3 regions of the Pararhizobium sp. DWP1-1-3 genome follow, and region 2 is predicted to be linked to each of the others. Evidence: predicted binding sites of a transcription regulator. Region 2 holds the regulator's gene; each other region holds the start of a gene.
What was found. The regulator LexA, encoded in region 2, represses DNA repair genes until DNA is damaged. The targets are predictions, from matches to a motif close to TGTTCNNNNTGTGTTCNG.
Positions count from the first base shown of each region.

Region 1: a site for LexA is predicted at 3,944-3,961, ahead of ACP7BS_RS13360 (ImuA family protein). Genes of this name have one in related genera too.
Region 3: a site for LexA is predicted at 4,686-4,703, ahead of dinB (DNA polymerase IV). Genes of this name have one in related genera too.

Region 1 covers NZ_JAFCTR010000005.1:135,690-141,883, reverse strand. Annotated here, with positions in the region: gene ACP7BS_RS13370 (error-prone DNA polymerase) at 1-1,511, opposite strand, end outside; gene ACP7BS_RS13365 (DUF6504 family protein) at 1,508-2,932, opposite strand; gene ACP7BS_RS13360 (ImuA family protein) at 2,973-3,923, opposite strand; gene ACP7BS_RS13355 (metallopeptidase family protein) at 4,094-4,528, shown strand; gene ACP7BS_RS13350 (DUF1737 domain-containing protein) at 4,568-4,774, opposite strand; gene ACP7BS_RS13345 (HpcH/HpaI aldolase/citrate lyase family protein) at 4,771-5,712, opposite strand; gene ACP7BS_RS13340 (hypothetical protein) at 5,874-6,113, shown strand.
Region 2 covers NZ_JAFCTR010000001.1:899,349-905,542, forward strand. Annotated here, with positions in the region: gene ACP7BS_RS04420 (LysE family translocator) at 1-551, opposite strand, end outside; partial or broken gene ACP7BS_RS04425 (phosphotransferase) at 654-923, opposite strand; tRNA gene ACP7BS_RS04430 (tRNA-Asn) at 1,340-1,414, opposite strand; gene ACP7BS_RS04435 (hypothetical protein) at 1,635-1,913, shown strand; gene lexA (transcriptional repressor LexA) at 2,460-3,170, shown strand; tRNA gene ACP7BS_RS04445 (tRNA-Cys) at 3,701-3,774, shown strand; gene ACP7BS_RS04450 (hypothetical protein) at 4,002-4,220, opposite strand; gene ACP7BS_RS04455 (LysE family translocator) at 4,670-5,287, shown strand; gene ACP7BS_RS04460 (response regulator) at 5,334-5,996, opposite strand; gene ACP7BS_RS04465 (hybrid sensor histidine kinase/response regulator) at 6,089-6,194, shown strand, end outside.
Region 3 covers NZ_JAFCTR010000003.1:144,127-150,320, forward strand. Annotated here, with positions in the region: gene ACP7BS_RS08670 (Ku protein) at 1-497, shown strand, start outside; gene ligD (non-homologous end-joining DNA ligase) at 494-1,528, shown strand; gene ligD (DNA ligase D) at 1,529-4,201, opposite strand; gene ACP7BS_RS08685 (hypothetical protein) at 4,262-4,570, opposite strand; gene dinB (DNA polymerase IV) at 4,731-5,819, shown strand; gene ACP7BS_RS08695 (exonuclease domain-containing protein) at 5,823-6,194, shown strand, end outside.

The DNA of each region.
Region 1 (6,194 bases), on a different contig from region 2:
ATGATTGGCACGACCTCGTCGAGACGGTCCTTGGTAATGACGAAGCCGCCGACATGCTGCGACAGATGGCGCGGATATTCCATCAGCAGGCCGGCATAGTTCAACACCCGCAACGTGGTCGGGTCCGTCATATCGAGACCGGCGGCTTTTGCCTGCTCCTGCGAAAAAGACGTGGTCCACCAGCCCCAGATCGAGCTGGAAAGCGCCGACTGCACATCCTCGGAAAGGCTGAAAACCTTGGCCACCTCACGGCCAGCCGAGCGGGCACGGTAGCTGATGACGGCCGATGCAAGACCGGCATGCTCCTTGCCATATTCCCGGTAGATATACTGGATCACCTCCTCGCGGCGGGCATGCTCGAAATCGATGTCGATATCCGGCGGTTCATCACGATCGCGCGACAGGAAGCGGTCGAACAGCAGGGTGAATTTCTGTGGATCGACTTCGGTGACGCCCAGGCAAAAGCAGACCGACGAATTGGCTGCCGATCCCCGCCCCTGGCAGAGAATGCCCTTGCTGCGGGCAAAGTTCACCAGCTTGTGGACGGTCAGGAAATAGGGCTCGTATTCCTTGGTTTGAATCAGTTCGAGTTCGTAGGCCAGCTGGCGTTCGACCTTTTTGGGAACACCGCCGGGATAGCGAAGCATCGCGCCTTCACGGACAAGCCGCTGCAGTCCGAGCGCCGGGGTTTCATCCTCGCCACTCTCCGTCGGATAATTATGCTTCAATTCGTCGAGGTTGAAGGATAGCCGGCGAAAGAATTTGGCAGTGTTTGCGATGGCATCAGGATAATCGCGAAAGATCCTGGTCATCTCTACCGGGTTTTTCAAATGACGCTCAGCATTGGCCTGAAGGCGCAGGCCTGCCCCTGCGATCGTGACATGCTCCCGGATAGCGGTGACGATATCCGCCATCGGCCTATGATCGGCCGCGTGATAGAGCGCATCATTGCTGGCAATAAGCCGAGTTCCTGTCTCTAAGGCAATTGCAGCCAGACTGGCGAAGTCGTGCTGATCGAACCCGTCATAATGCGGTGTCATGCCGAGATGGAGCCGATGTCCGGCATAATCGCTGAGCTTGGACAAAAGGCTGGTGAGCATCGGAGCATCGGGACGGCCGGCGCCTTCCAGAACGATCAGCTGAAGCTCGTCCTGCCATTCGAGCAGATCGGACAGGAACAGCGTGCAGGTTCCTTTCTTCGAGCGAAGGTTTCCCGCACTGAGCATGCGGCACAGATGCGCCCAGCCCCGCCGATTGCGCGGATAGGCGAGAATATCCGGTGTGCCATCGGCAAAAACCAGCCGCGCACCGGGTTGAAACGCATAGTTCTCGATCTTTGCCTTGGCATGGGCGCGAACCACGCCGGCCACCGTATTGCGATCCGCGATCCCGAGACCCGCCAGCCCGATTTTCCGGGCCGTGACCACCATGATCTCGGCCGGAGTAGACCCTTCCAGAAAGGAAAAGTTGGTTCTGGCGCCAAGCTCATAAAAGACCGGTGCGGCGCTCATGCGAAAATCCCATGCAGGAACCATTGCGGGGGCGCGACGGTCTGGCCGTAGAGGCCATCGCGAAACAGCCAGAAGCGCCGTCCATCCGAATCCTCAATCCGGAAATAATCCCGCGTCAGCGCATCTTCTCCGTCGATCCACCATTCGCCGGCGATCCGCTCCGGACCTTCGGCCCGGGCTACCTGATAGGTGATCTTGCGCCACTTGAAGCTTGCCGGCGCGCCTTCCGGCAATTCGGTCGCGATCGCGTCCACCCGTTCCGGATGACGGAAAAGCCGCAAGGGGCGAACGGAGGGCAGCGCGGCGGCGGGCATATCAAGCCTCTGCTGCGCAGAGAGCCCGGCGATATCGGCAATCGGAGAAAAGCCCGCCGCCCTTTCGGGCACATGGCTTTCCTGCAGCACCAGCACGGACAGGCTCTCCGGCCCGAAGCGCGCCATGACCCGATCGGCAAAGGCCGACAGGGAGCGGGTCTGATCCGATCTCCCGGAAAAATCCTCCTGGATCGCAACATAGCGTTCCGTCTTCAGTACGCAGAGACGAAGGATTTCGAAACCGTAGCCGGCATCGAGATCGTCGTGAATGGCCTGAAGACGCTCGCGGTACAGCGCGGCGATGCGCTCGGGATCTTTCGATGCAGCCGACGTGGCGGCCCGAATGCGGAAGACCTTTCCATCCACACGGAAGAGCACGAGTTCGAACAGGCGGCCCCCTTCCTCGCGTTCTTCCAAGCTCTGCCGCAGGCTCTTGGCAAGCTGCAATGTCAGGCCGAGAATATCGTCCTCATCCTGAATGGGAAAGGCAAGGCGCCTCTCCGCCGACAGGCTGGCCACCGGAAGGCGTGGAGAAAGCGGCTCGTCTTCGAATCCAAGAGCCTGATCGAGGCGTAGAAGCACCGACGGGCCGAACCGGCGGGCTAGAGGCGCCCGCGGCAGAGGAATGAGATCGCCGACCGTTTTCAAACCGACGCGCGCCAGCGTCTCGATCGTTTCCAGGGGAAGCCTGAGTGCCGCAAGGGGCAGGCAAGACAGGACGTCTTCGGCATCCTGAGGCCCGGCGATTTCCCCCGGCCGGTAGCGCGCCATCGCCCAGGAAAGGCCCGCTGAAGAGGAAATTGCACCACGTGCCTCGATGCCCAGGCGAAAAAGCCGGGAGAGGATGTCGGTCAGAAGCGATTGTTCGCTGCCATGCAGATGGACGCAACCGCTGATGTCCAGATAGAGCCCGTTCGCTCCATCCATCGCCACAAGCGGCGTATACCGGTCGCACCAGTCGGCAAGCGATGTCAAAAGACCCTTGTCGGCAGCAGGATTGGCTGGAATGATCTCGATGCCTGGAAGCATGGCGCGCGCCTCCGCCAGACCCTGTCCGCGTTTCAACCCGGCCTTTTCACCGCAGATATCAAGGGCTGCAATGCGCATGGCATTCTGGATACGGTCGACAAAAACCAGCGGCGGAAAATCAGGACGCTTTCTGGAAAGCCATGACACGCCCCATTTCATCCGCGCCACCCGGTCCGCCGGCAGATGCGGGAAGTTCAGCGACAGAATGCGCTGGCTGGCGTTTTGCAGCAGAAGCGGCTGTCTCTGGGACGAGATCTCGGAAACGGCGGGCATGGGAACTCCATTCCATCAAAAGCTCAAGAGGTGCAAAGGCCCTGCTTTTCTCAACGGCGACCCGGAAGACCGGATTGCCGATGCTACCAGCCAGCATCGAACCATCCGGAAGCGGCCGCCCAGCGGCGGGGGCAGGGGCAACACGGAACCGGAAGATGGCACTGCTCGCCTCTTCCTCACCCGCCTGTCGCAGAAGAAAAATCGGCACTTTGCCTGTTCGCGCTCGCATATGCAGGCGGCGGCTTTCGTTCAGGCCGAACTGGGCCGGGTTTCCCCGGATTTCCAGGATGATAGCGGTAAAGACCGGGACCGAGAGCGCCGCTTCAGCAATCCAGAGCGCATCGGCGATAGTTCGGGGGCTGCTGAAGATGCAACGGCCAGTATCCAGCCCGTAGGCCTGCAGCCCACGGCCATAGGGAGGACCTGCTTCAGACGCAGTCATTCCCTGACCGATCCAAAGAACGGGCGAGACTGCCTGTCCGCGATCTTGGCAAAGCACCGCCAATGCGAGAACAAAACCCATCGCAGCACCTGCATCCCGGGTTTCCGCAGTACGGATTTCGGTGAGCCCGCCAAGCGGCAAACCGCCTTGGAGGATATCGTCGAGTGCGGCGATACCGAGGGGAAGAACCTGCCTAAAAACGTCTGCATCCTCATTGCCGATCTTCTGCTCGAAGCCTTCCGGAGCGCCCTTCCTGGCCGCTTTCAGGAGCCCGGGGACGTTTTCATTTTCCAGCCTTGCGATCTCTTCGCGGAGCGCAGAAAGACGCTCGCGCGTCATGGGCGTCTGCACCATGACGTCACTCCAATTCAAATTGTTCCTGTTATGTTCCTATAGATTCCAGAGCTTCAAAGAAGAGTCAACGGGATTCTCTAAGAATTTATTCCTTGACAGGGTCCAACCAAATTCAACCCTCGAAAAACGCTGGGGAAATGGCTATATCAGGGGGCAAGCAAGGAGTGCCCATGGCCCGTATAGACCAGAGCGACGATTGGCGGGAACGCCACGCGCCGACAATCAGCACATTCGAATCCCTGGCACTGGAGGCTTACAGCCACCTGCCGGACGAATTCCGGGCGCTGGCGACCGATCTGACCATCGAGATCGACGATTTTCCGGATGAGGACGTTTTCGAGGACATGGCGCTGGAAACGCCGTTTGATCTGCTCGGACTGTTCGAGGGACGCGGCATCGGCGAGCGTTTCACCATGGAAACCGGCGAGATGCCGAACCGGATCATTCTCTACCGCCGGCCGATTCTCGATTATTGGGCCGAGAACGAGGAGACGCTGGGCGACATCATCACCCATGTGCTGATCCACGAGATCGGCCATCATTTCGGCCTGTCGGACGACGACATGGAGCGGATCGAGGAAAGCGTCGAGCATGTGGGCGGCTGAGACGGTTGAACCGTCCCAGCAGCTTTCAGTCCATCGGGGTCAGTGTTCGGAGAGCTTGGTGTCGGAGGTGTATTCCTTGCCTTCGACATCCTTGACGACAGCCTGGCCGCACATCATTGCCCGGGTTTCCTGGTTCCAGGCATAGGTTGGCGAACCGTAGAGGTCCCAGCCCTTGTTGAGAGCGGCCGTGACCTTGTGGCAGAAGGTGGCGTCGTCGATGGCGGTCAGCAGGCGATAAAGTTTCAAGGGTTTTTTCCTTTTTCGTTGATGGCATCGGCCTTGGCGGCGAGCCGCAGGGCTTGATCGAGGTGGAGACGCTCGACCATCAGGCCATTGAGATTGATGACGGCTTTATCGGCATTTTCCGGCAGCGCAAAGGCATCGATGATCGACCGGGCGTCAGCAAGGGCGGTGTCGGCGACACCGAAGGCGCCGTTGGCCGGGCCGATCTGGGCCGGGTGGATCAGCATCTTGCCATCGAAGCCCATGTCGCGACCCTCAGCGCATTCCGCCGCGAAACCCGCATCATCCCGGAAATCGTTGAAGACGGCATCGATGATATCGAGGCCGCAGCTGCGGGCGGCGAGCAGGATCTGCATCAGCCAGGCAATCAGATAGGTGCGGCCGGGCAGGGCGGCCACGCCGGTATCCTTGCGCAGATCGTTCAGCCCCGGCACGAAACAATCAAGCCTGCCGCCGGAGGTTCTTCCGGTTTCGGCAATCGCCGCCGCATTGAGCACGCCGCGCGGGGTTTCGATCATCGCCCAGAGACGTACGCTATCCGGCGCATCGTTTTCCGAAAGGAAATCAACGACCGCCTGGATATCCTGCGGGCTTTCGACCTTCGGCAAAAAGATGGCATCGGGCGATAGCGTCAGGGCGAAGGCCAGATCTTTCTCGCCGAACGGTGTCTTCAGATCGTTGATGCGGATGATCACTTCGATATCGCTGCGGCGCTGCCGCTGCAGATGATCGGCCAGCGTCTGGCGGGCGGCAACCTTGTTGTCGACGGAGACTGCATCTTCGAGATCGTAGATCACCGCATCGCAGGCAAGACTGGCGATCTTGGCAAGGGCGCGGGCATTGTCGGCGGGTACGCACAGAACCGAGCGGCGCAGACGGGCCGGGTGGCGGTCGCCAGAGGACGATGCCGAAAAGGGTGCGGAGGTTTCGGACGGCATCATGCTCTACTCTCTGATGCAGGCGAGTTCAGGGGTGCAGGCGAGTTCATGCGGCTTTTGTGCCCGGCTTTCGCCATTTTCGCAAGGCAGACCTGTGATACGGAAGTAGGTCTTGCAACGCGGCGCGGGCGAACCCACATCTCAGGCAACGAAAGGTGACGACAATGCAAAGCATACGCTCTCTCCTCCTGACAATCGCAGGCATCGCTTTCACGCTGATGGCCTTCGTGTTTACCGCCTCGCTCGGCCTTGCCCTGATCGGCATCGCCTCGGTGGTGATGATCGGCATGACGATTGCCGCGCGGCTTGCGCCCAAGCCGGTGCGCGCCACCGTCAACCGCAACCGCCAGCAGCGCGAACCGCGCATCTGGAACGACGGCCACGGCACGATCATCGATCTCTGAGGCCGGTTTGCGGGCTTTCCCGCAGCGCGCAACAAGATTCTCCTTCATTTCGGCATGAAATTGCTCTACACGCTTGGCGGA
Region 2 (6,194 bases):
CTCGAACGGCGCAGCTTGGTCATCACCGCACCGGCCAGAAACACGCAGACGATATCCGCCGACGAAAACATCAGGTTGACGATCGTTCCAAGGATCGCCAGCTGCAGCCAGACCGGGAAGGCGGCCGACGCATCGACGAATTGCGGCAGGAAGGCCACGAAGAAAATCGCCGTCTTGGGATTGAGGACCTCTACGGTAACGCTCTCGAAGAATGCGCGGCGCCCCGATTTCGGCGCGGTGCCGGGCAGGGTGGTGTCGCCCTCAATCTTGGAACGGAAAAGAGAAATGCCAAGCCAGATCAGATAGGCCGCACCGGCAAATTTGACGATCATGTACAGCGTCGGCACGGCATGAAACAGGATCGACAGACCTGCGGCTGCGGCAATGACATGGAAGTAGCCACCGAGGTGAATACCAAGCGTGGCCATCAGCCCGGACCAGCGGCCACGCGCAATCGTCTGGGCCGCCGCATAGAGCATGGCCGGACCGGGAATATAGGCAAAGACCGCCGTGGTGGCGATGAAGGCGATAAGCAACTCGATCGACGGCATTGTCTGCTCCTGTCGTGGGTCTACTGGATTGAATTCCTCTACACTACCGTCAGTAGAAAGTCTCGTGCACATGTTGTGCCGGGATTCAGTGCCGAATGATCATTATCCCCAGGTCAGCGGGTCGAGACGCAGATAGAAATCGAGCCTTGCCCGGTCGGCAGTCGCGATCGCGTGTATGTCGAACAGACGAGTTTGCGCAGTCCGCACTTCTTCAGCGGTGCGCCATGTCTCGCGGGTGTTGCCGACAAGCAATGCAAAGTCGACGTAGCGATCCGCCGCGCCCAACCGTCCGAGATCGATCATTCCGGTGCAGCGAAGCGTTTCCGGATCGATCATGAAGTTCGGCATGCAGGCATCACCATGGCAAACGACACGGTGTCCACTGGCTTCCCAGAGAAAATCCTGGCAACCGGGCCGTACCGGATCGAAAGTCAGTCACGTATCATCCCCACAGCCTGTTTAGCGAAGGCGAATTGCGCCCCCGCACCACATAGATATTGGCAACCGCAATTTCACCGTCACTGAACAGAAAGCCGGGTTTTTGCGCGGTTTCTTTTTGCTGACAAAGGTCGAAGGGCGCGGGGACTCTGCCAAACCGGTGCATTCGTGAAGCTGAGATTCGACACAGCGCCACGAACTTTGCATTGCTGTTGATGATCGAAGGGCTAGGTGCCCCGCTGGTGGCGATGACCGATGATACCGCAAACTACCATGCCACGCCGGTTACCGGCCGACCCATTCGCCTCAAATCAAAAAGGCCTTGCTTTTTCAGCAAGGCCTTTGAAAACTGGCTCCCCGGGCCGGATTCGAACCGGCGACCTGTCGATTAACAGTCGAATGCTCTACCGCTGAGCTACCAGGGATCATCTGCGGCGGTATGTCCTGCAGAAGTGAGGCTGCTAATACAAATGCTTTTCCGATTTGCCAAGCGGTTTTTCAAAAAAAAACGCACAATCTTGTCAGACTGTGGAGAACTTCCCATCTGTGGGAGGCAGCGCATTCCGGCTGCCTGCGAGCCAAACCCTTGGCATTGCGGGACTGTAGCATAACGGGCACGCGCTTTACGCTTGATAGGTGGAATATATGGCAGAACCGCAAAAAACGAAAAAATTCGGCATCGACGCGCGAACGCATGAACTGGTTATTGGTTCATGGCGGATGCGGCTGCCGCAATCGCGTCTATTGCGCATCACCATCGGCGGCACGTTGATTTTTGGCGGCATCCTCGGGTTTCTGCCGGTCCTCGGATTCTGGATGGTGCCGCTGGGGTTCCTAGTCCTATCTCATGATCTCGCCTTCGTCAGGCGCCGGCGGCGCAGGCTATCGGTGTGGTGGGCGCGAAAATGGCAAGCGTCCAATTAGAACACCGTAACAGCTGCTGTTTCAGGACATCATGCGAGGGGGTGTCGATCGTTCCTTGATTGGGCCGCGTCGTCACACCGGCTGCCGGCGCATTCTCCTGGACTTGGGGTCGCGGCATCATCCTCTGTGCTCTCGCTAAACATTCCCGCACCAGTCGATTCAGTCAAAGCCAGCAACACCGGCCGCCCAAGAAATCCCGACATGCCTTTTGGAATTTAGCTGTGCGGTTCGGTTTGTCTTTTCCGGCGAAAACGACATTGCCACGCTCATCGACATGCCGTGCCATTACATCGCAACAGGATTTTTTAGACTCACCGGTCCTTACAAACGAACGGCTCCAGGTTGTGCAAAGGCTTCGCAATTGGGCCTACTTCTGGGCAAGCGGGAATCCTCCGGTCAAAACAGTCGGATGACGGACCCGATTCGATCGTTTGTGTCGCCATGTGCCCCTTGAAAACATTCGATGAATTTTAAGTACTTGCGGAACACATATGGAACAGATAATGTTCGTTCTTGATTTGTTTCTCGATTCTGGAGTGATCGTTCATGCTGACCCGCAAGCAACAGGAACTGCTTCTGTTCATTCACGAAAGAATGAAAGAGTCGGGTGTGCCTCCATCGTTCGATGAAATGAAGGATGCGCTGGATTTGGCCTCAAAATCCGGCATTCACCGGCTAATCACAGCGCTTGAGGAGAGGGGGTTTATCCGCCGCCTTCCCAACCGTGCGCGTGCACTGGAGGTGATCAAGTTGCCGGAGGCCTATTCGATGAGCCTCCAGCCCAAGCGGGGCTTTTCACCGAGCATCATTCAAGGCAGTCTTGGCGTGCAACCAGCCCCTGCTGCTCCCGCCAAAGCCGCCGCAAACAGCGATACGGTCTCGATACCGGTGATGGGCAGGATTGCCGCCGGTGTGCCGATCTCGGCGATCCAGAACAACACCCATGATATTTCCGTGCCCCTCGAGATGGTCGGCGCCGGCGAGCATTATGCACTTGAAGTACGCGGCGATTCGATGATCGAGGCAGGTATTCTGGATGGCGACACGGTCATCATCCGCAACACGAACAGCGCCAGCCCAGGCGAAATCGTCGTCGCCCTGGTTGATGACGAGGAAGCGACGCTGAAGCGTTTTCGACGGAAAGGGGCCTCGATCGCACTGGAGGCCGCCAACCCTGCCTACGAAACGCGCATCTTCGGGCCTGACCGGGTCAAGATACAGGGGAAACTTGTCGGACTGATCCGCCGCTACCATTGAACGGACTACGTCTTCTGCCCGCATGAAGGCTGGGGATCAGGTGATAACCGAGCGGTGCGCACGACAACGCAAAAAATCGCATGACGATGGAAACGGCCGCAGCGCTTACAGCTCGGAGCGGCAAGGCGTTAGCGATGTGTTGGATCTGAGATCACGTCTTCTCAGCGCTGCTTTCAAACTTGGTACTTGGCAGGACTTGGTGTCAGCCAAGTCAACCAGCGGCGGGGCCGCTCCATCATTCAACCCGGCGGAGATGGCGCCTGACTATGGGGCGACTTTCGAAACCCGCCTTCCATTCCCTTCGATAATGCACCAATCGATCAGGGCAGGGGCCGTTGCGAATTTTCATCGGCTGCTGTGATCTCGTTCCGGTTTGTCGGATGCCAACTTAAGCGTCGCCTCAGGGTTGTGACGACAGATCGGAAATATCATTTCGGAACTGGCCAAGAGCGTTTTTGAGAAATATCCTCTTGCGATTTGTCTAGGATCATTCTAAACCGCCGCCACAGTTCGACTATTTGAACTCGTGAGGCCTCGTGGCGGAGTGGTGACGCAGAGGACTGCAAATCCTTGCACCCCGGTTCAATTCCGGGCGAGGCCTCCAAATTTCCCACAGATGTCAGTCTCCGGCGGAAACGAGCAACGGCGTTGCCGTTTCGACCAAGGTCGATTACGGCGCGAGCAAATCCATCCACGCGATTTTTTCAGGCAGAACCTCTGGACGGTTATTTTAATCCGGCACTCTTAATCAGGAAGAGACAAGCAGTCGGCAACAATGGATGGGCGTTCCGCGTCCACCGTTGCGGTCGGGATATCACGGACCGGGGCTGATCAATGATAATAGAAGCAGGCGCAATCGGCCTTGCTGTCATCCGGTTTCGTCCAGACGCGTACCGCCAGTTTTTTGGCTGCACCTGTTTCGTCCAGCCGAAGTCCGAGCAGTGACACGGCCGCAAGCTTCGGGTTGACCGCATCGATCTCGATGGTGGATCCGACCTGATGGACGCCCTGCTTCGGGGTCCAAGTGAAAAACTGCACGCTGTAATGCATTGCATTCTCCTTCGCCGGCTTGCAGCACATACGTTCAAGTGGGGAACAGACGCTGCAACACGCTGGTCACGGGCGCTCCACTGCTGAATGCGTACTCAATGCGTAGGAGTGACGATAACATAATTTGGCAGCCGGGGAAACAATCTCGCCATAATATGCACCGAACGATCACTGCTCATCATCCATCCGCACGGCATGCATCGGCCGTGAGATGCGCATGACGCATTTTGATGCTGCGGCCCCCAATGATCACCAGCAATGGCGGTAACCCGCCGTTAACGCTGGTGGCAGTTCGACTGCCTGTTCATGCCGAAATACGGCACCTGCCGTATGTCTCTTGCACCCCTCCTGCGTGCATTTCTCCCGGCGTCGATGACAGAATCGCGGCTTGACCGGGATGGCTTCATCAACGCCGCTTAATGGCGGCGCTACCGGTTGGAGGAGCCGCTATGTTGCCACTGGAACAGTTGATGCCGTTCGCCTTTGCGACTCTGATTTTCGCTTGCATGCCAGGCCCTGCCATTCTCTACATGACGGCACAGACACTGGCGCACGGGCCGCGGGCCGGATTGATGGCGGCCTTCGGTATTCATCTGGGCTGCTACGTTCATATTGTCGCGACAGCATTGGGTTTGGCGGCGATCCTCGACCAGGCGCCCGCCGTTTACAATGTCATCAAATTCGCCGGCGCTGCCTATCTCGTGTGGTTGGGTGTCACCATGTTTCTTGGCGGCCGGAGGGACGGCGAAAAAATTGCCAACGCAGCGCCCGGCGTTCTGCGTGACAGCATCGTCGTCGAGGTCCTCAATCCCAAGACCGCGCTGTTTTTTCTGACCTTCCTGCCGCAATTCATCGACCCGGCACCCGGCACACCTGTGTGGATGCAGTTTCTCATCCTTGGTCTGATCGTCAATCTGGCCTTGTCCATCGCTGACCTGGTCGCCGTCGGCATTGCATCCTTTGCCCTTGGACGGGTCGGCACAGGTGGTTCAAGCTGGCTCGTTCCAAAAGCGTGCGGATCGATTTTAATCGGCTTGGGCATCGCCCTGGCGCATAAGGGCGCCTGATCGAACTGGCACCGGACCTGGACCTGGACGGCATGGCTGCGACCTTCTAACCTGCCGACAACCCTAGGCGAATAGCATACGCCGTCAGTTCTGCGCCGCTGTGCAGGTCCAGTTTTCGCATCAGGTTTTCACGATGTTTGCGGGCTGTGAGTGGGCTGATGCCGAGACGTTCGGCGATGTCGCGTGTGGTTACGCCATGCGGGATGAGCGCCAGCATCTGCTGTTCACGCCGGGTCAGTTCGGCGGGAAATGCGATAGCGGTCCCTTGCCCGGCCGGTACGGCCGGCCTGTTCTTTTGGTCTACAGCAAAACGAACCTCTTCGGCGACATAGGGTTCATCGTGCCGCATGGCCTCGATCGCGGCCATCAACTCGCTCGCATCCCCGCTTTTCGTCAGGTATCCGTCAGCACCCGCATCCAAGGCGGCGCGAACGGAGCGAGGTTCGAGATTGGCTGTCATGATCAATATCTTCAGCCCGGGCCATCGGGTTCGGATGGTCCTGATAAACTGGAAACCGCCCACGCCGGGCATCCCAAGGTCGAGGATCAGAAGATCTGTCTTGATTTCCTTGAGCAATCGCTCGACGGTGTCTCCGTCTGCCGCTTCGCCGACGACCGCGATCCCTTCGATCGTCGACAGAAGCATTTTAAGGCCTTCACGCACAATCGCATGATCATCGGCAAGAACAACCCTGGACAGCCCACGCATATCGCCTACCCGTTTTTACAGTGAGTTCCGGAATGCCGCCGTCTGACGGGACCGGGAATCAGAATAGGATTACGATGCTCCCCGAGCAACGATTGCAACCCCATCTTGTCGATCTCCTGTACCGCCAATCCTACGCGGTGCTGTTTTCCAATTTCGTCATTCCTCTTCCCGTTGCATACATGTTGTGGAACTTCGTCG
Region 3 (6,194 bases), on a different contig from region 2:
GGATATGGCTCGATACGCCGTACTACCTCTCCCCGAACGAGACCGTTGCCCAGGAAGCGTTCTCGGTTATCCGCGACGCCATGGCATCGCAGAACATGGTCGGCATTTCACGGCTGGTGATTTCGAGGAGGGAACGCGCCGTCATGCTCGAGCCACGTGGCAAGGGTATCGTTCTGTGGACCCTGCGCTATGGTGATGAGGTCCGCGACCAGGACAGCTATTTCGAAATCGTTGGCGACGAGAAAGCAGATTCGGACCTGATGCCCCTTATTCAGCAATTGATCAAGAAGAAGACCCAGCACTGGGATGCCAAGATGGTGGTCGATCCTGTCCAAGATCGTCTGCTCGATATCATCATGACCAAGAAGAGAGCCCTGAAGAAACCGGCAAAAGGCACGACCAAGACACCCGCGTCGTCCCCTGGACCCAGCAACGTTATCAACATCATGGATGCTCTAAAGAAATCCGTCGCCGCCGAAACACGAGCTACCAGATGAGGCAATGCGCCAAACCGCTGCTGCAGAATAATCAGGTCGCCAAGTCAAAGCCTCGCCGACAGCGCGATCCAGCGCAACCCAACCTACCCTTCGATCTCATGCCGGACCGTGTCGAGCCATGCCTGGCTTTGTTGAAACCAACAGCGCCGGGAGGACCAGAGTGGGCGTTTGAGAATAAGTGGGACGGCTATCGACTTGCCATCCATATCGAGCCGAAGGGCGTGCGGATCATCACCCGCGGCGGCCACGACTGGACACATCGCTTTCCGGCAATTGCCGACGCGGCCGGCAAGCTCGGTGTTGGAACCGCAATTCTGGACGGTGAAGCCGTGGTGCTCAACGATGATGGGCACTCCGATTTCGGCGCGTTGCAGCGGTCGCTCGGCGGCCGCGGTGGAAAGCGGGCGTCAACGGAGGCCGTCCTCTTTGCCTTCGATCTCCTCTATTTCGACGGCCATGACCTGACGGGCACGGAGCTTTCGGTCCGACGCCATCTGCTGGAGGATCTACTCGATGACGCGGGCACCACGATCCGGCTCTCGGAGGAGGTTGACGGAGATGGCGGCGAACTTCTTGAAAATGCCCGCTCCCTCGGTCTTGAAGGCATTATCGCCAAGCGCCGGGACAGCACCTACCGATCCGGCCGACATGGCGATTGGCTGAAAATCAAATGTATCCAGAGCGAAAGTTTCATCGTCGTGGGTTATGAGCAATCGGCATCTGCCCGTGGCGGACTGGGCAGCCTTCTGCTTGCCGCTCGCCGCGGCACCGGTTGGATCTCTGTCGGGGCCGTCGGCACTGGCTTCAAGCAGAAGGACGCGGTCTACCTGAAGGCGACGCTCGACAAGCTTCGGATCAAAACGCCGGCCGTGCCGCTGAAGGGCAAGAATCTTGTCTTTTCGCAACCGACATTAATTGCAGAGATTGAGTTTCGGGGGTGGACCGACGAGGGCAATTTGCGTCATGCTTCCTACAAAGGTCTTCGCGAAGCCCAGGATAACGCCGCCGTCTTCAATATGTCCGACCGCTGATCAGGCGACCGCCTTCTTCGCCTTGGCCAGCCGCTTGATGGCCTGCTCCAGCGGTCTTTGACCGTCACAGTAATCCTGCCAGGCCGTGCTCTTCTTGAGGAAACCGGGTACTGTCCGGATGGTAAAACGTGTTGGATCAAGGCCGGCCTTAACCTGCGTCCAGTTGAGCGGCATGGACACGGTCGCCCCCGGTCGTGCCCGCGGCGATAACGGTGCCACAGCTGTCGCCATCCGGTCATTGCGCAAATAGTCGAGAAAGATCCGCCCCTCGCGCTGGGCCTTCGCCATCTTGATCAGATAGAGGTCTGGGTTATCGCGTGCCATCTCCTGACAGACATCATGCGCAAAGCCCTTGGCCTCATCCCAGCTGAGCTTCTTGCCTTTGGGTACAGTGAGCGGGGTGACCACGTGCAGGCCCTTGCCACCCGTCGTCTTGCAGAAACTGACAAGGCCAAGTTCTTCCAGCCTATCGCGGATTTCGCGTGCGGCTTCGACGACCGTATCAAATGCCACATCGGGGCCGGGATCAAGGTCAAAGACCAGACGGCCCGGCACTTCCGGCTGGCCCGGTTCGCAATTCCAGGGATGCAGTTCGATCCCGCCGATCTGGGCAATGGCAGCAAGGCCTTCGACCCGGTCGATCTGAAGATAGGGTTTTTTGTCGCCGAAGACTGTCACGAGCTCCAGCAGGTTCGAGGTGCCCGGCATGGCATGGCGCTGAAAAAACTGCTCACCGCTGATGCCATCGGGGGTTCGAATAATCGAGCACGGACGGCCTTTGATATGGTCGATCAGCCAGGATCCGACGGCTTCATGGTAGCGCGCTAGATCGACTTTTGTGACCGGTTCTCCCTCACCGGCGTCAGGCCAAAGCACCTTCTCCGGGCTAGAGATCATCACCCCCATGACCTCTTCTTTTGCGCCCTTGCGGAACCGCTTGGCCGGTGGCTTGTCGGTCTCCGGATCGGGCACGTCAGCTTGTGAAGGAGACGCGGGCTCATCAGCTTCGACCTCCGCCGCCGGCTTGTCCTCCCGCAAGCCTTTGAATGCGCCTTGTCGGACCTGGCCATCGGCGGTCCAGCCGGCGAACTCGATTTCAGCCACAAGCTCCGGCCTCAGCCAGACGATATCCGCGGTCTTCTTCGGTGCGCCGAGCCCAGTGAACGGCGATTTGGCAGTTTCCATCTCCTGGAGCTTAGGTAGCAACGTTTTGACGGTTTTGGCACCGTATCCCGTGCCGACCCGCCCGACGTAGACGAAATGCTCGCCGCGATTGACGCCAACAAGCAGCGAGCGGAATTTGCCGTTGGTCTTTGCATAGGCACCGATCACCACTTCATGGCCGGCGCGGCATTTCGACTTTGCCCAGGTGTCGGTCCGGCCCGACCGGTAGGGTGCGTCAGCCTGCTTGGAGACAATGCCCTCGAGCGATAGGCGGCAGGCTGATTTCAGCACAGCGTCGCCACCCGTCTCGAAATGCTCGACGAAGCGCAGACGCGGGTCCTCCCCGGCATCGACTAACAGTGCTGCCAGACGGTCCTTGCGCTCAGCCAGAGGTAAATCCCGCAGGTCTTCCTCTCCAACGAACAGCAAATCGAATGCGAAATACACCAGATCCTCGGTTTTTCCCTCCGACAGTGCTGCCTGCAACGCGGCAAAGTCGGGTGCGCCCCGTTCATCGAGGGCGCAGATTTCGCCGTCGATGATGCACTCGGGGAGTGCCAAGGCAGCCTTGGCGATGGCAGACCATTTCGCCGTCCAGTCCAAGCCTTTGCGGGTTTTGAGCGTAACCTCACCGCCTTGGATGCGCATCTGAATGCGGTAGCCGTCGAACTTGATTTCATGGATCCAGCCGCTGGTCGATGGTGGACGCGCGAGGTTGTCGCACAGCTGTGGCGCAACGAAGTCGGGCATGGCGAATTTCTTACTGCGCGAAATGGTCGGCTTTTTCCTCGTCGCCTTAGTCTTCAGTGTGGACTTTGTACCAGTTTCGCGCTCTTCAGCCGCAAGGCCGTGATTGCTGTCCCAGACAGCGTCGGCTTCCACGGCCCCACCCTCGAGCATGAACGGCTTCGGTTTTCTCCCCTTGCCTGCAGCGATGGCTTCCATCGTCCGGCCCGATGCGACCGAAGTTTCGTTGTCGTCGAGGATTGCTGCGCCACTCTCTTCTACGGCTGCTTCATCGCGATGTTTGATCAGAAGCCAGTTGGTGCGCTTGCCACCGTCGCGGTCATGGCGCATGCGCACCAGGACGAAGCTGCCATGCAGGCGGTCGCCCTCCAAGGTAAACTTGAAATCGCCTTTGGCCAACGCTTCTTCTGGCGTTTTGTTACCCACCGGCTCCCAGTAGCCGCGATCCCACAGCATGACAGTACCACCGCCATATTGACCTTTCGGAATAGTGCCCTCGAAGTCGCCGTAGTCGAGCGGATGGTCTTCGACCTCGACGGCCAATCGCTTGTCGTGCGGATCGAGCGAGGGCCCTCTGGTTACGGCCCAGGATTTGAAAACGCCATCAAGCTCAAGCCGCAAGTCGTAGTGCAGGCGCGTGGCATCATGCTTCTGGATAACGAACCGCCGGCGGCTCGAGGCGTTGACCTTGGCTTCGCCGCTCGGCTCCTCCGTCTTCTTGAAGTCGCGCTTGGCGCGGTAAGTCGAAAGGCTGTCGGCCATTGGTGATTGTCCTCTACGCATACGAGTTCGAAGCCGAAACAGTGCCGGCTGCGAACATGCTCATCGACCAGAGACGCGGATCGCGCCAGCTTCACCTAAGCTGCGTTGGACAGCAGCGATCTGGCTGGCTGAGATGTCGGCTGAGACCTCAATCTCCCCCTCAAGTGCAGCGTCGTCGCGATCGCCGCCCTCATGGGAAACATCACCACCCGACGGCTTTGAACCGGATGTATTTTCGTCCGTCGCGGACTGGATGAAAATATCCGGTCTAGAGATGCCGTGCTGCTGAACCAAGTGTTCCACGGCAAGGTCGGCGGCTGCTCGCGTCTCGAAAATCGCCCGGATTGTCGTGGTGCTGTCGTCTGCCATGTGCCTATCTCCTGTTTCTAGCGTTATGGCAACAAACGCCGCAAACACCCTGGTGGTTGCGCGGTCCGTGCGTCCAAACAGCATTAATGTTGGAATTCTTCTGCGAAAACTGCTATGTTCCCTTTTTGTTTCCATACCGATTGATTGACCCATGAGTGCAATGATGCAGACCACAGTGCGAAAAATTATCCACGTCGACATGGATGCTTTTTACGCGTCAGTCGAACAGCGGGATAACCCCGATTTGCGTGGGAAACCGCTTGCAGTAGGCGGGTCGGCTGCTCGTGGCGTGGTGGCCGCAGCCAGTTATGAGGCGCGGGTATTCGGTGTCCATTCGGCAATGCCGTCGATCACTGCCAAGCGCAAATGCCCCGACCTTATCTTTGTGTCCCCACGCTTTGATGTATACAAAGCCGTCTCCCAACAGATCCGCGGGATTTTTGCAGAATACACGCCGTTGATCGAGCCTCTCTCGCTTGACGAAGCCTATCTCGATGTGACTGAAAATCTGAAAGGCATGGAAATTGCCACCGAGATTGCGCTGGAGATCCGCGCAAAGATCAGGCAGGCGACCGGACTGAATGCGTCTGCCGGGATTTCCTACAACAAGTTCCTCGCCAAGATGGCGAGCGATCTCAACAAGCCCAATGGCCAGGCAGTAATTACCCCGAAGAACGGACCGGGCTTTGTGGAGTCCCTGCCGGTCAAAAAATTTCATGGGGTAGGTCCGGCTACAACCGAACGCATGAGGAAATACGGGATCGAGACCGGCGCCGATCTCAAGAATAAGTCGCTGCAGTTCCTCACCGAGCACTTCGGCAAGTCGGGTCCCTATTTTTACGGCATTGCCCGCGGTGTCGACCAACGCCAGGTCCGCTCGGATCGGATCCGAAAATCCGTAGGTGCCGAGGACACGTTCGCCCAAGACATCAACAACCTCGATCTGGCCAAGGCCGAGTTAGCGGCGCTTGCAGAGAAAGTCTGGCGCTACTGCGATACGAACCGCATCGCGGGCAAGACCGTGACCGTGAAGATCAAATATTCCGATTTCACCCAGGCAACGCGAAGCCGGTCGGTCGCGTTACCCTTTGCAGGGATGCACGAGCTTCTCGAAGCCGCGTCTGGCCTGCTGGCGACTGTTTTTCCGTTCAAGCGATCGGTTCGACTGCTTGGGGTCACTCTTTCCTCGCTGACCAACAACGAAATTGCCGTGGCCGAGAGATCACCGCAGCTCGGTCTCGATTTCTGAGCAGTGCCCGGTTTTGAAAGGCAGGTAGGCATCGCCGAATTTTCTAACGCAAGAGTTCGCGTCATCGATCTGGAGACCGGTGGTAATGGACCGAACGACGTCTGCGAGATCGGATGGCAGGACGTCATCGCCGATGAGGACGGCGGTTGGCAGGTAACAGATGAGCGCGGCGCGCTGCTCATCAATCCCGGGCGATTGATCTCGCCGGACACGATGGCGGTGCATCATATTCTAGACGCAGACGTGGCGGACGCACCCTACTGGAAACAGGTTGCCTCCCGCATTCTTCGTCCGGCAGGGCGCATCGATGCGTTGGCGGCCCACCGTGCATCCTTCGAGCAGCGGTACTGCACCCCGCGCTTTACCGGAGGCACT